4 regions of the Thalassotalea castellviae genome follow, and region 1 is predicted to be linked to each of the others. Evidence: predicted binding sites of a transcription regulator. Region 1 holds the regulator's gene; each other region holds the start of a gene.
What was found. The regulator sigma-54, encoded in region 1, starts transcription at its own class of promoters, with help from an activator protein. The targets are predictions, from matches to a motif close to GTTGGCACGNNNNTNGNNT.
Positions count from the first base shown of each region.

Region 2: RM573_RS04725 (FlgO family outer membrane protein) is a predicted target of sigma-54. The motif match lies at 2,416-2,434, and genes of this name have one in related genera.
Region 3: RM573_RS07655 (PEP-CTERM sorting domain-containing protein) is a predicted target of sigma-54. The motif match lies at 1,616-1,634, and genes of this name have one in related genera.
Region 4: glnA (glutamate--ammonia ligase) is a predicted target of sigma-54. The motif match lies at 2,345-2,363, and genes of this name have one in related genera.

Region 1 is NZ_JAVRIF010000003.1:44,392-48,510, reverse strand. It holds gene lptA (lipopolysaccharide transport periplasmic protein LptA) at 1-255, shown strand, start outside; gene lptB (LPS export ABC transporter ATP-binding protein) at 252-983, shown strand; gene RM573_RS06550 (RNA polymerase factor sigma-54) at 1,051-2,559, shown strand; gene hpf (ribosome hibernation promoting factor) at 2,583-2,870, shown strand; gene ptsN (PTS IIA-like nitrogen regulatory protein PtsN) at 2,898-3,350, shown strand; gene rapZ (RNase adapter RapZ) at 3,375-4,119, shown strand, end outside.
Region 2 is NZ_JAVRIF010000002.1:222,580-226,698, reverse strand. It holds gene tkt (transketolase) at 1-110, opposite strand, end outside; gene RM573_RS04740 (hypothetical protein) at 645-779, shown strand; tRNA gene RM573_RS04735 (tRNA-Arg) at 953-1,028, opposite strand; gene RM573_RS04730 (flagella assembly protein FlgT) at 1,172-2,332, opposite strand; gene RM573_RS04725 (FlgO family outer membrane protein) at 2,476-3,123, shown strand; gene RM573_RS04720 (LPP20 family lipoprotein) at 3,136-3,603, shown strand; gene RM573_RS04715 (flagella synthesis protein FlgN) at 3,684-4,115, opposite strand.
Region 3 is NZ_JAVRIF010000003.1:303,635-307,753, forward strand. It holds gene thrC (threonine synthase) at 1-218, shown strand, start outside; gene ung (uracil-DNA glycosylase) at 284-982, shown strand; gene RM573_RS07655 (PEP-CTERM sorting domain-containing protein) at 1,027-1,572, opposite strand; gene RM573_RS07660 (aminotransferase class V-fold PLP-dependent enzyme) at 1,897-3,414, shown strand; gene RM573_RS07665 (GNAT family N-acetyltransferase) at 3,453-4,019, opposite strand; gene RM573_RS07670 (NAD(P)/FAD-dependent oxidoreductase) at 4,088-4,119, shown strand, end outside.
Region 4 is NZ_JAVRIF010000011.1:116,427-120,545, forward strand. It holds gene typA (translational GTPase TypA) at 307-2,124, opposite strand; gene glnA (glutamate--ammonia ligase) at 2,429-3,835, shown strand; gene RM573_RS16255 (DUF4124 domain-containing protein) at 3,948-4,119, shown strand, end outside.

The sequences.
Region 1 (4,119 bases):
GACGGAACGCCTATTTATCTGCAAGCAAATGAAATTAAATATCAACCTGAAAAAAATACGGTGATGATTTCAGGAAATGCTGAACTTCGTCAAGAAGGCAGCAAAGTCAGTGGCACCACTATCAGTTATAATTTTTTGACCGAACAAGTACAGGCAAGCAGTGACGACAATGCTAGAGTACAAACGGTATTACAACCGAAAAACCTTGAGAAAAAAAAGTTAGATAAAAAATCGTTGGATAATAAAAATAAATGACCACTGCCACCTTAATTGCCAATAATTTGGCAAAAGCCTACAAAGGCCGAAAAGTCGTAAAGAACGTTGGTATGAAAGTGCAAGAAGGCCAAGTTGTCGGATTGCTCGGTCCAAATGGTGCCGGTAAAACAACTTCGTTTTATATGATAGTTGGTTTAGTCAATAGTGATAGCGGTTCAATCATCTTAAATGATGAAGATATTACTTTACTCCCTATGCATGAAAGAGCCCGAAAAGGTATCGGATACCTTCCACAGGAAGCTTCCATTTTCCGTAAGCTAACGGTTTATGAAAATATTATGGCGATTTTGCAAACCCGTAAAGATTTAGATGATATCAGTAGAGAAGAAAAGCTTGAGCATCTCGTTGAAGAATTTAATATAGGTCATATCAAAGATAATTTAGGCATGAGCTTATCCGGTGGCGAACGACGCCGAGTTGAAATTGCGAGAGCACTAGCGGCAGAGCCCAAATTTATCTTACTTGATGAGCCTTTTGCTGGCGTTGATCCAATTTCAGTAGGTGATATAAAAAAAATTATCCTACACTTAAAACAACGTGGCATTGGAATTTTAATCACAGATCACAATGTTCGTGAAACATTAGACGTTTGTGAGCATGCATATATTGTTAGTCACGGTGAATTAATCGCGGAAGGCAATGCAGATCAAATTCTTGCGAATCAACAAGTAAGAGATGTATACCTTGGTGAGCAATTCACGCTATAGTTACACAAAGCTTTGATAAAAAGTAAAAATCAATATGAAGCTAGAAAATAGGAAAATAATACGATAAATGCGCCCTAGTCTGCAGCTCCGAATAGGACAACAACTCACCATGACTCCACAATTGCAACAAGCGATTAAGCTTTTGCAATTGTCGACGTTGGATCTTCAGCAAGAAATCCAAGAAGCTCTTGAAAGTAATCCATTATTAGAAGTAGATGAATCAACCCCAAGTGACAATGATGCGCAATCGGATAACTTAGAAGAAGCATTTTCTGCTGGTGTAACAGAACAAAACACTAAAACATCCGACGGCAGTGAAGATTCAGCTCCTACTATCGATGAAATTAGTACAACGGAAGCTATGGATAAATCTGAGATCCCTGAAGAGCTCAACATAGACACTACCTGGGAAGAAAGCTACAGTGCTGGCGTTTCAAATACCGGTGCCAGTGCACCTGCTTCAGAAGATTATACTTATCAGGGCGAAACAACGGACTCCATTCAAGACCATTTACGCTGGCAAATGGAGTTAACGCCATTTTCAGAAACGGACCTTGCCATCGCGACGGCTATTATTGATGCCATCGATGATGCTGGCTATTTAAGAGTCAGTGTTGAAGAAATTCTTGAAGCGATGGGCAATGAAGAAGTTGAACTTGATGAAGTTGAAGCCGTACTTAAACGTATTAATATGTTTGATCCTGTTGGCGTTGGGGCTCGCTCTATCTCAGAATGTTTAACCATTCAATTAAATCAATTTGATAAAGAAACGCCTTGGTTAAAAGAAAGTAAGCTGATCATTAATGAATATATCGACTTATTAGGTAACCGAGATTATCGCCAAATCATGCGGAAAACGCGTTTAAAAGAAGATCAACTACGCGAAGTGATCAAGCTAATTCAATCGCTGGATCCAAGACCAGGTGATAGTGTCATTAAAGGTGATGATCAATATGTCATCCCTGATGTTTCGGTCGAAAAGAAAAATGGTCGTTGGATGGTTGAATTAAACCCAGATACAGCACCACGACTATCGGTTAATCAGCAATATGCCTCCATGGCACGAAATATGAAATCATCGACAGACAGTCAGTTTATACGTTCAAACCTACAAGAAGCTAAATGGTTTATTAAAAGCTTAGAAAGCCGAAATGATACATTGTTAAAAGTCTCTAACTGCATTGTACAACGCCAACAAGGCTTCTTTGAACACGGGCCAGAAGCAATGCGACCTATGGTACTCAATGATATTGCAGAAGCGGTAGATATGCATGAGTCCACTATTTCCCGTGTTACGACCCAAAAATATATGCATACACCTAGAGGAATCTTTGAATTAAAATATTTCTTCTCTAGCCACGTAAGCACAGAAAATGGTGGAGAATGTTCATCCACCGCAATTCGAGCTTTAATTAAAAAGTTGGTCGCTGCAGAAATTCCAGCCAAACCATTAAGTGATAGTAAAATGGCGGAATTACTTGCAGAACAAGGCATTAATGTCGCCAGAAGAACCATTGCCAAGTATCGAGAATCATTGTCAATTCCTCCTTCTAACCAACGAAAAAGTCTACTTTAACAACTAAATAAGGATCTAAGCTTATGCAAATTAATCTTGCTGGTCATCATGTTGAAATTACTGAAGCTTTACGTGAAAGTGTCAATACAAAATTTGCCAAGTTAGAACGACATTTTGATCATATAAATAATGTTCATGTGGTATTGACGGTAGAAAAGCTGAATCAAATTGCGGAAGCAACAGCCCACCTTAACGGAACAGAAATACACGCAAAAGCCGAAAATGCCGATATGTATGCTTCAATCGATGCTTTAGTTAATAAACTCGATAAACAAGTTTTAAAGTACAAAGGCAAAATCAACCAACATTAATCCATCGTCTATTTCAACACGAGCATTATGAAATTAACTGAACTTATTAACGAGAACTGCACCTTGTGTGCAGTTCATGCTACTAGCAAAAAGCGTATTTTAGAATTATTATGTGAAAAAGCTGCCGAGTCTTATACTGATTTTAACACTTATTCACTGCTTGAAAGTCTAATGGCACGTGAAAAAATGGGTTCAACTGGGATAGGTAATGGTATCGCGATCCCACACGGTAGATTAACTGATGGGGGTAAAGTCGTTGTCGTGATTGCCACAACAGAGTCTCCAATTGATTTTGATGCGATAGATAATAGACCCGTCGATATTTTTATTGCTTTATTCGTACCCGAAGAAAATTGTCAACAACATTTATCCACGCTACAAAGCATTGCACAAATTTTTAGTGATAAACAAACTTGCAAACTGGTCCGAAAATGTCACTCGAGTTCAGAGCTTTTCAATTTATTGAAAAATAATAACTAAACCTTAGTACCAAGGATTTCGACAATGAAACTCATCATCGTTAGTGGCCGTTCAGGATCAGGAAAAAGTGTCGCATTAAGAGTGCTGGAAGATTTAGGTTATTATTGTGTTGATAATATCCCTGTCAATCTTTTACCAGCTTTAACACATACGGTGATTAATGATTATGAAACCGTAGCGGTTAGCTTAGATGTTCGTAATTTACCGGCAGATCCTAATGATATTTCTGAAATTATCAATTACTTACCCAGTGCGGTAGATCTAAATATTGTTTATTTAGATGCGGATGATAACGACTTAATTAAACGTTTTAGCGAAACACGCCGCTTGCATCCATTGATCAAACAGAATATTGCGCTTGATCAAGCGATATCACTTGAGAAAAAACTGTTAGAGCCTATTTCAAGCCGTGCAAATTTATACATCAACACCAGTCAACTTACCCCTCATCAATTAGCGGATTTGATCAGAGAGCGAATTCTCGGTAAAACAACTGGCACTATGGTTGTGGTCTTTGAATCTTTTGGCTTTAAACATGGCGTCCCTCAAGATGCTGATTATGTTTTTGATGCTCGATTTTTACCAAATCCATTTTGGGAAAAAGATCTCAAACCATATACGGGACTAGATCAACCCGTACAAGATTTTCTCGCTAGCCAACCTATTGTCACTAAATTTATCTGGCAAATTAATAGTTTTATGATGACTTGGCTACCACATTTAGAACGTAATAATAGAAGTTATATAACCATAGCCATTGGTTGTACCG
Region 2 (4,119 bases), on a different contig from region 1:
GCGATGTCAGCCATGCCCATTGGGGCACCAGGGTGACCAGATTTTGCTTTTTGTACGGCATCCATACTTAATACACGGATGGCATTGGCGAGTTCTTGACGCGACGGCATAATAGCTCCAACTATTCTAATTTTATTGAGGGTATATAAAAGTGCCGCTATTTTCGCCTAGAGTAGCCCTTCACTGCAAATGTTATTACGTTATTTGTTATATTTTCTTGCTAAAAATGTGCTTCACTGAACATATCGGCCTTGATTCAGTTGATTACTAAATTAAATGACTTTTTCTAACCTCTTTTTTAGTGAAATCGAGTTAGTTGAATTGGGTTAGTAGGGGTTAACTCGTTGGGTTAGTTATATCGCACTAAAGAACAATTGCTACGCATACCGGTTATTTTCTTCATGACTAAATAAGTGCAACACTTTCAAGGGCTCAATTATTACGGTAAATACTGAGGTGTTTGCGATGTTCTGTTTTCGTCAAACATTCATGGATAAATAGGTGGTGCTGCCTTGCAATAGAATAAAAAGTGGCTCATTTTTTACTTTTTCTATTAAAATCATTGAAATAGCAATCTGAATCGTATAAGTTTTAACCGCAGTAAAATTTAATAATAAAAATATTCCTTGCTGGCAGGATCTATAATGAACAAATCGTCTTCGAAAGGGATAAAACTGACAACCGTAATATTTGCCGTACTTGTATTAGCGTTGTCAGCCATATTGAGTAATACCTCAGTAGCTGGAGACACGGACGTAACGACAGAACAATCGAATTAGTTTTCGAGTGAATGTAAATGAAACCTCGTACTTACGGGGTTTTTTTTTTCAATAAAATAATGTTTGCGGCTGAAAGTTCCTTGCTAGGAAATGAATACTTCCTTTTATCAGATATTCGCCATTTTATAATCGTTAAAAGGCATTGGTAAATCTTTCAAATAATCAAAAGCAAGTGGCGTCCTCACCAGGACTCGAACCTGGAGCAGCAGCTTAGGAGGCCGCAGTTTTATCCAGTTAAACTATGAGGACGTAGGTTTTATTTAAAATGAATTAGGCTAATAATATTTTTCTTGCGCGGGAAAGTAAAATGACTTTGTAGAATGAAATGCAGTTGAACCATTTTATTCTACAAAATCGAGAAACTAGTGGGGGAGATCATAACAATCGTAGTTTTAATACCTAACCGCTAAATCGTCTTGTTGTATATTATCGAGCATTTCACCTTTTGATGATACGGCTAACGCACTTTCCTCAGATACTTGGATTATTTTTACTGTAAAAGGACTAATATTAAAGCCCGCGTAAACCTTTCCTAAATCAGAGGTGATATTTTTGGTGTGTAATAAAGAAAACTCATCACCTTCTTTTACTCCTTGGCGTTTGCCAAGGTTGATCATCACTTCATTACCAGAAACCTTCACTATTTTCCCTCTGGTGGGTTGGCACATCATATTGTCATCAATGTCTGTGATCACGGCATTTAAAGTTTGATTGATAATATTGCCATATTCACCTTGCCAAAAGGTGTTAGAGTTAACGTCTATTTGATCTCTAATAGAGTAATGCCAAGGCGCAGAGTTTTTGTAATTTTGATTAAATACTAGTTCGCCATTACTGCCATTGTATATATAGATACTAAAATTAAAATGACGATCGTAAATATCTTCTTGCCAAAATTGCCAACTATTATTTTCTACGTTCGCAAAAGAAATATCGTTAATTTCAGAAAATAATACATATTGACTGCCACTGAGATCTGATAGAGACATCGTCAGTTTTTTTATTTTATCTGCTTGTAAGCTATTGTTATAACGTGAAAATTCCGTATTGTTTTTTAGTGCAAGTTTAGTGTCTAAATATAAACCGTCAGCATTTATTTTTTTCGCAAGTCTTTTAACAAGTACTTTATCTAGTGAATAAATACCACCAATATTGGCTTGTTCCCGGTTTTTAATATGACTTTTAGTAATTAATAAGGATTTACGATAATCAGCGGAGAAACATTGCCGTTCTTTAGGGAAAATATCTGCACGAATAGTGACAGTTACCACATTACCACTATATAGTTCATCAATTAGTTCAAATGAATTTACTTCACCACTGGCTCTAATATTGATCTCATCTTGCATTAATAGGCCATTAACGACTTGTTGGACACTTGATACAGAAGCCCCCGCAACTAACAATGCTTTTTTTAGTGCATTTTCAATGGCTTTAGTTCTTGCCTGCATTTTAGAGCTATTGATGATTGCATGCCCTTGTGTTTCATACCATTGTGCAAACGATGGCACACTGAAAATAGCGGTAAATATGATAAAAATTAAGCTGCGCATAACTATCTCGACTTTAAACCACGGAGAATATTTTAATTAACCTAACGTATGCACTTTTTATGCCTAAAAGTAGAGTTGTGAAAGTTGGCTTAATTTATGCTTTGTAAAACCTAAAATATCGCGTTGTAATTGAGGGGCGCCTAATGAAAAATTGGCTATTAGTTTTAGTGGTACCAACTTTGGTATCCTGCAGTATGCTTTCATCTGATGATGACTTTTATCGAATTTCACAACAAGAAAAGAGTGAAATAGATAGTTATGAACTGCCAAAGCATGCGATTAACGATGTTGTAAAAGGATTAGCTTATCAAATGCTTGAAAGCAGCTCCTTTGTAAATCCTCAAACACCTATAGCCGTTGCCTCATTTGTTGATCTAAAAGATTTAGAGTCGACTAACTGGTTAGGGAATCAACTTTCAGAAAGTTTTGTACATGAACTGCAACGTCATGGACTTATCTTAGTGGACTTCAAAACCACTGGCCATATTCGTGTGACGAAAGATGGCGATTATGTTTTTAGTCGCGATTGGAAAGAATTACCAGAACGCCAAATTATTGACTATGTAGTTACAGGTACCATGATGAAGCAAGAAAATGGTATTTTGGTTAATGCCAGAATGATTGGTATGCAATCAAGGGTTGTTGTTGCTACCGCCCAGTCTTTTATTCCCAATTGGGTTGTCGGTGATGAATTGCATCGAGATGAAAACGTTAGAATAAAAGACGGTATGATTTTACGTAAAAGTGACATGTTGACTGAAGATGCTCGTGCAGTTGAAATTCATCAATAAAAGGTAAACTTTATGATTAATTCATTACAGAAAGTTGCGTTATTGGGAATTACTATTCTTACATTAACGAGTTGCAGTACGATTTATGATAAGCATGTGCAATGGCAAACGATAAAGCCTGAAAGTTTTCCGGTGATTACTGCAATAGGCCAGGCTCCAATCAGCTTACAAAAATCGAATAATGAAACTCAACGGATGTTAATGGCCATTAATGCCTCAAAAATTGCCGCGTATGCTGAACTTGCCGAACAAGTGTATGGGCAACAAATTAATAGTTCAACGTCTATGTCTAACTTAATATTAAATGATCAAGAGTTTAAAACGTCAGTGCAAGGGGTTATCCGTGGGGCAAAAGTGATAAAAAGTTATCCTGTTGGCGATACTTATACAACAGAGCTTCATTTGGATTTTAAAGACGTTTATGAATTATATATTGCCTCAAGTCATCATAAAGAAATTAAAGAAGTTCGATATTATTAACGAACTTTCGTACTGCTCAGACAACGAAAAAACGCCAGTAAATACTGGCGTTTTTTTATAAAGTTTAAAAAGGAAAGTTATTAAGCTTTGAGGTCTAAACTACTTAAACCACCACTTGTTTTACCTTTGCTATCATAAGTCATTGAAGACTTATTATGGCTATGGAGCAGAGAGGTTTTCATACGCTCTACTGCCAATTGAGATTGCGCAATGATTTGGCCATTGACATGATTCTTGTCTTTGCAACGTAACAATATTTCTTCAATCAAACTTAATTGCTCTTCGTACAGTCCTTGAGATTTCTCTTGTTTAAACAAAATACTTTGCTCAAACTGTTGATCAAGAGTTTGAATTGCTACGAGTAAGTGATTTTTTTCGTCAGTAATTTCTAGTAATTTGTCAGGATCTTGTTTTTGTAATACATCTTTTTCGCGATCTATTATTATTTCTAATTGTTGTAATTGCATTAATTGCTTTTCAACTAGACTCAAATTAGTTGCTTCAGTTGTCACACAA
Region 3 (4,119 bases), 260 kb from region 1:
CATATAAAGCATTACAATATAATGCTACTGATGAGGAGTTTGGGGTGTTTTTAGGTACCGCTCACCCAGCTAAATTTAAAGAAGTTGTTGAAAGTACTTTAGGTCAACCGATTGGTTTACCTAAAGAATTAGCTGATTGTGCGTCTGAGACTATTCTTTCGGTTGAACAAAGTACTGAGTTTAACGATTTAAGACAGTATTTATTAGCAAAAGCATAAATTTTTATTTATTTAAAACTTGATACGTTAAACTAAGGGCACTGTTAAATAACTGCCCTTTTTTTATGTCTGAAATTTTACCGCAATGGCACGCGATAATTACGCGCGAAAGTAATAAACCATACTTTATTGAATTACAAAAAAACTTGGCAAAGCAAAGAAAAGATCATGCCATTTTTCCACCAGAAAAAGATGTCTTTAATGCGTTTACTTATTGTGATTTGGCTGATATTAAAGTCGTTATTATCGGTCAAGATCCATATCATGGCGTTGGAAAAGATAATCAACCTCAAGCCCATGGCTTGGCCTTTTCAGTAAATCCTAACATTAAAGTTCCACCATCTTTAGCGAATATTTACAAAGAGCTAGTAACAGATATTGACGGTTTTGAAATCCCCGAACATGGCAATCTTGTTGAGTGGGCAAAGCAAGGGGTATTATTGCTTAATACGGTGTTAACGGTTAAGCAAGGCCAAGCGCATGCTCATGCTAAATTAGGCTGGGAAAAATTCACTGATGCTATTATTGACGAAATTAATCAAAAAAATACTGGGTGTTGCTTTTTGTTATGGGGCAGCCATGCTCAGAAAAAAGGCCGTAATATTAATCTTAACAAGCATTGCGTTTTAACCTCAGTGCATCCGTCTCCGTTATCGGCTTATCGTGGTTTTTTTGGTTGTGGGCACTTCTCAAAAGCTAATGCTTGGTTGGCAAAAAATAATAACAACATTATTAATTGGCAATTACAAAATAACAGCCAATAAAAAAGGCTTCATTAGAAGCCTTTTCAAATAAAATGATATTACACTTAAACTTGTTTTTGCTTACGTGATAACCCTAAGCATGCTAAAGCTAAGCCAAAAATAGCAACACTTGTCGGCTCTGGCACGCTAACACTTTGTGAAACTAACCATGCACCAGCATTACCTTGATCAGCAGTTGAAACATGCGTGTCATTACAACAACTATAATGGATATACATACCACCATTTGCAGTATGTAACCAATCTGAAGAGGCAATCGTTGGATCAGCAACTAAATCTAATACGAGCTTGGCACCACCAGCTAGAAAGTTGTGTGAAGTTGTGGATGTCACAGTTTCACCTGTGATGTTTGAAAATAACTGGTTTAATTGTGCTGTTGTTGCCAATACCCAAGTACGGCCATTAAAAGTAACGCCAGCACCAAAGTAGCTGCTGGTATTTGCCGCCATTATATCAATATCAAGGAAGTCTAATCCTTGCGCCGTATCAGTTGTATAATCATTGTAATCAATGATTGTAGCTTGAGACGAAAATGCGCAGATTAATAGCGTAAATAAAGCAATAGACTTTTTAATAGATTGGATAAACATGTTGTTTTCCTTTTTTAAACATTATTGTTATCTATGTGTTTCAAAGCATAATTCAAGCCAATACTGTAAGTGACTGTTATGTATGTGTTTATTGGTTTATGGCGATTTAAGAAAGCACAGAGTGTAAAAAAAACAGACATTCAATTCTTCTGAAATAATTTTCTAATTTAATAATGATGTAGGTGTTTTTGTAGGTATATAAAACTATAAAATAGATTAAATAGAAATTTATTTGCTATTAATTGTTTTTATATTGGTTTTACTTGCTCCTTTAATAAGGGTTGATAGAATATATCGAATGTTTTACTTGGTTTTGGTGTTGTTATGTCTTTAGAAAATTACTTTATTCCCTTTCGTCGTCATGTCATAGGTAATGATTTATCTCATCAAATTAATGGTCAAAACCTCGCAATTATCTATGCTGATTGGACGGCGAGCGGCCGTTTATATCAACCAATTGAAGATTATATAACCAATACGCTTGGTCCTTATGTTGCTAATACTCATACTGAAACCAACCTTACAGGCAGTGCGATGACGCATGCTTATCATGAGGCGCAACATGTTATTAAAAAGCACGTTAATGCTTGTAGCAATGATGTGTTAATTACGGCTGAAGCCGGTATGACTGGAGTGATCAATAAATTTCAACGTATTTTAGGTTTACGTATTCCTGAGCGTATGCAAGAACAAGTGAGCTTTAATGAAATTGATAAGCCTGTCGTTTTTATCACTCATATGGAGCATCATTCTAATCAAACGTCTTGGTATGAATGCGATGTTACTTTGGAGATCATAGATCCTGACAGCAACGGCTTACCATCATTAGAGCATTTACAAACATTATTAGAAGAGTATCGAGACAGAAAAGTCAAAATAGGCTCTTTTTCCGCCTGTTCAAATGTTACGGGGATCAAGACTCCTTATTATCAACTCGCTGAAATAATGCATGAACATAATGGCTTGTGCTTTGTTGATTTTGCTTGTTCAGCGCCATATGTTGATATTGATATGCATCCGACAAACCCTAAACAAGCTCTTGATGCCATTTATTTCTCACCTCACAAATTTCTTGGTGGTCCGGGGAGTTCAGGCGTTTTAGTGTTTAATAAATCCTTGTATAAAAATAAAGTCCCTGATCATCCAGGTGGCGGAACGGTGACATGGACGAACCCTTGGGGAGAGCATAGTTTTTTCGATGATATCGCTTTACGTGAAGACGGTGGCACCCCAGGATTTTTACAATGTATTCGTACCGCTTTAGCGATTAAAGTAAAGGAGGCGATGGGGGTAAAAAATATTGCCTTGCGTGAAAAAGAAATTACAGATTATGTGATGGATAATTTAAGTAAAAATGAACGTGTAGTGATGTTAGAGCCAAACATGAAAGACCGTTTAGCGATAGTGTCATTTTACGTACTGGGAGCGCATTACAATTTAGTGGTTCGAATCCTTAATGATCGCTTTGGCGTGCAAACGCGTGGCGGTTGTTCTTGTGCTGGGACCTATGGTCATATACTCCTTAATGTTGATCATGATACTTCGAATAAAATCACTAAGAAAATTAACTCGGGGGATTACGCGGAAAAACCGGGTTGGATCCGCGCATCTTTTCATCCAACTATGTCGAATAAAGAAATTGAATTTGTCGTCGATGCTATTCATCAAGTTACTGAAAATATTGACCAATGGAGCCAAGAATATCGCTTTAATCCAGCGACAGGCGATTTTGAACATTGTCATTTAGCGGTTGAGTTTCCAGAACTTAAAGGGTTTGATCCGATGCATTCGTGTTCAGTGAATAAAGCTAACCCTTCAATTTTGCATCGTATTTTTGGTTAATGAAAAATCGATTGATAAACACTTTTGTCATAAGTTTATCAATCGAATTCGATAAGCATTTCAGCGGCACTACAATGGCAAGTTTTGCCGCATACAGGGCAAATATAACCTTGTTTACTCAATTCAAGCCATCGATCATTATGAATCTTCATTAACTTACCACCACATTTAGTGAAATATTTTACGGCACTATTTCCAGGACTCTGCATCCATAAATGGCTGACACCCGCATCGGCTCCTTGCTGTTTTGCCGCAGTAATGGCTAATTGCAGTAATTGACTACCTATGCCGTAGCCGCGATAGTTTTCATCAACAGTGTTGCATTTAAAATAACATACTTTGTTTTGCTCGCTAGGCCACAGTTCAGGCGAACACCATGAATCTACTGGCCAATTTCCCACAGCAAAGGTAACTCGAAAACCGACTAATTTGTCATCATCATAAGCGACAAAACCGGCATTAGTACCATTTTTTATGCCTTTTTGAACCCATTGTTCAAGGTTTTGTGCATTGATATATCCTTCACCATGAACTTGTGTGCCTAGTTCAATGACTGCTTGATAATCTTCAGGTGTTATCGCGTGATAGCGTATGGTGTTTTTCATTATTAATTTGATTGATCTTTTGCTGATTATTGTTAGTTTACCATTGGAATAATAATTTAGGGAAACCGATGTACGATCCTCTTCATGATAAGTCACCAGG
Region 4 (4,119 bases), on a different contig from region 1:
ATAATAAATTGTAGCAAACGTTTGATAATGCGCTAGTCACTATGAATGTATCAAAATGAAAAACAAATGTTACTAGTTTGTATATGTAGTTTTAAATGTCATGATTAACAATGATTTAAAGTATTTTTATTTGTCACTATACAGGAAGAATAGTACGAATTCTGATGGCAGTTTAAGATATGTCTTACATAATGAGATGTAAGTTATGACGTTTATCCTACAAAGTTAACAATAGGTTAACCGATACAAAAATACCGCATTATTCAGTGAACAATGCGGTATTTTATTAGATAAAATTAGTCGAGTTTATTTTGCTGCGCGACCTTCACGTTTACGATCAGACTCTTTTAAGAATTTTTTACGTATACGAATACTATCTGGTGTAACTTCTACTAACTCATCATTATCGATAAATTCTAACGCTTGTTCTAACGACATAATGATTGGTGGCGTTAAAGTTTGTGCTTCATCCGTACCTGATGAACGTACGTTTGTTAATTGCTTACCTTTAAGCGCATTTACTGTTAAGTCATTATCGCGTGAATGAATACCGATAATTTGACCTTCATAAATATCTAAACCATGTCCAATTAACATACGACCGCGAGATTGTAAGTTAAATAATGCGTTAGTTAACGCCTTACCAGTGGCATTAGCAATCATCACACCATTTAAACGTTGACCAATATCTCCGCCTTTATGTGGACCATATTTTAAGAAAGTATGGTAGATCAAGCCAGAACCAGAAGTAATAGTCATAAACTCAGTTTGGAAACCGATTAAACCGCGACTCGGCATGATAAAGTCCATACGGATACGGCCTTTACCATCAGGCGCCATATCTGTTAGTTCAGCTTTACGAACACCCATTTTTTCCATGATGGTACCTTGATGCTCTTCTTCTACATCAATAGTAACAGTTTCATAAGGTTCTTCTATTTGACCATCAACTTCACGCATGATTACTTCAGGACGAGAAACAGCTAATTCGTAGCCTTCACGACGCATATTTTCTATTAAAATACCTAAGTGAAGTTCACCACGGCCTGAAACTTTAAATTTGTCAGGATCGTCTAACTGTTCAACACGTAATGCTACGTTATGTACAAGCTCTTTATCTAAACGATCTTTAATATTACGCGACGTGACATACTTCCCTTCTTGACCTGAAAACGGTGAAGTATTTACTTGGAATGTCATGTTGATTGTTGGTTCATCAACAGACAATGGTGGTAATGCATCAACTTCATTTGGACAACAAATTGTGTCAGAAATCTTGAGTTCACCTAATCCCGTAATCGCTATGATATCACCAGCATGTGCGATATCTGTTTCATGACGTTCAAGGCCTAAATAACCAAATACTTTACCCACTTTACCGTTATGAAGTTTACCATTTGCGCCTTCAACAGTAACTTGTTGGTTTGGTTTTACAGAGCCACGAGTAATACGTCCAACACCAATAACACCTAGATATGAACTGTAATCAAGTTGTGATATTTGCATTTGAAACGCACCATCTTGATCTGCATTTGGTGGTGGAACTTGATCAACAATCGTTTGGAAAAGTGGCGTCATATCGGTGCCAACTTCACCTTCTTCCATTGAAGCCCAGCCATTTATTGCTGAAGCATATACCACTTGGAAATCTAATTGATCATCGCTAGCACCTAAATTATCGAACAAATCAAAAACTTGGTCCATTACCCATTCAGGACGAGCACCAGGCTTATCAATTTTGTTAATAACGACAATTGGCTTTAACCCTTGTGCAAAAGCTTTTTTCGTGACAAAGCGTGTTTGCGGCATTGGGCCTTCTTGCGCATCAACAATAAGAAGCACTGAGTCAACCATTGACATCACACGCTCAACTTCACCACCAAAATCAGCATGGCCAGGAGTATCAACGATATTTACACGATAATCGTTCCAGTTGATGGCAGTATTTTTAGCAAGGATAGTGATACCACGTTCTTTTTCGATATCGTTTGAATCCATGACACGTTCTTCAAGACCATTTCTTGCGTCAAGTGTGCCTGACTGATCTAATAGTTTATCAACCAAGGTCGTTTTACCATGGTCAACGTGGGCGATAATCGCTACATTACGTAATTTCTCTAACACGGGCTTTTGCTCATAGGGCTATAATTGGGCGCGGATTATACAGGATTATTGCCGCTATAGCGACAACTAAAATATTAGCCCCCTATTTAATCTATGAACTAGAATACCCCAATATGATCCACAACACTTTCATGCACCAATAAAGAACATTGACCGCACCAATATGGTGCTAACCATTAACCTTAAAATAGCTAACCAGTTGTTTTTTAATCATTTAATGCTTGGCATGATAATCGCTTATAACGAAACATAAACATAATGCCTTGCATTTAATTATTTACGATAACTTCACTGGAGACACTCAATGTCACAAGCAGTATTAGATTTAATCAAAGAAAACGATGTAAAATTCGTTGATTTACGTTTTACTGATTCGAAAGGTAAAGAACAACACGTTTCGATTCCTCATCACCAAGTAGATGAAGACTTCTTCGAAGATGGTAAAATGTTTGACGGCTCTTCAATTCAAGGCTGGAAAGGTATCAACAAATCTGACATGGTTTTAATGCCTGATCCAGCTTCAGCAGTTTTAGACCCATTCACAGATGCTGTAACATTAAATGTTCGTTGTGATGTCGTCGAACCAGATACTATGCAAGGTTATAGCCGTGATCCTCGTTCTGTGGCGAAACGTGCAGAAGAATATTTACGCTCAACAGGCATTGCAGATACAGTTTTAATTGGTCCAGAGCCTGAATTTTTCTTATTTGATGACGTCCGTTTCCATACGGATATCAGTGGTTCTTTCTTCAAAGTTGATGATAAAGAAGCGGTTTGGAATTCTGGTACTGAATATGAAGAAGGCAATATGGGCCATCGTCCTGGTCTTAAAGGTGGTTACTTCCCTGTTTCTCCAGTAGATTCTTCACAAGATATTCGTTCTGCAATGTGTACTGTTATGGAAGAAATGGGCTTAGTTGTTGAAGCACATCACCATGAAGTTGCCACTTGTGGTCAAAATGAGATCGCATGTCGTTTTAACACGATGGTATTAAAAGCTGATGAAGTTCAAATTTACAAGTATGTTGTTCATAACGTTGCACACGCCTATGGTAAAACAGCGACTTTCATGCCGAAGCCATTAGTTGGTGATAACGGTTCTGGTATGCATGTTCATCAATCTTTAGCAAAAGATGGTGTAAACTTATTCTCTGGTGATAAGTACGGCGGATTATCTGAAATGGCGCTTTATTACATTGGCGGTATTATTAAACACGCTAAAGCATTAAACGCATTTACTAACCCAGCAACTAACTCATACAAACGTTTAGTGCCTCACTTTGAAGCGCCAATTATGCTTGCTTACTCAGCAGCTAACCGTTCTGCATCGATTCGTATTCCAGTAGTACCATCTCCAAAAGCTGCTCGTATTGAAGTACGCTTCCCAGATCCAGCTGCAAACCCTTACTTAGCATTCTCTGCTTTGTTAATGGCTGGTCTTGACGGTATCAAAAACAAAATTCACCCTGGTGATGCAATGGATAAAGATTTATATGACCTTCCAGCTGAGGAAGCATTATCAATTCCACAAGTTGCTACTTCATTAACTGATGCTCTTGATGCATTAGAAGCAGACCGCGAGTTTTTAACTGCTGGTGGGGTGATGGATGATGATATGATTGATGCATATATTGAGCTTAAACGAGCAGATTGTGAGTTATTAAATACATCAACTCACCCTGTTGAATTTTCAATGTATTATAGCGTTTAATCTACATTTAAAAGTCATTAAGATTAAAAAGCTCACTCTGGTGAGCTTTTTTTGTGGCGAAAATTATATAATTTGATAGATTAAGGGTATATCGATTAAGTAAGGGATTTATTTGACTAATTTGAAATTATTCGTTGTCATGATTTTAACAATTGTGATTTCGTTACCAATATCAGCTACTTCGACTAAAATTTACGTTTGGCGCAATGCCGACGGTGTTTTAGTGTATTCTGATAGCCCCAAACCTGGCGCAGAAGAAGTAGACGTTAAAGAACCGAATAATA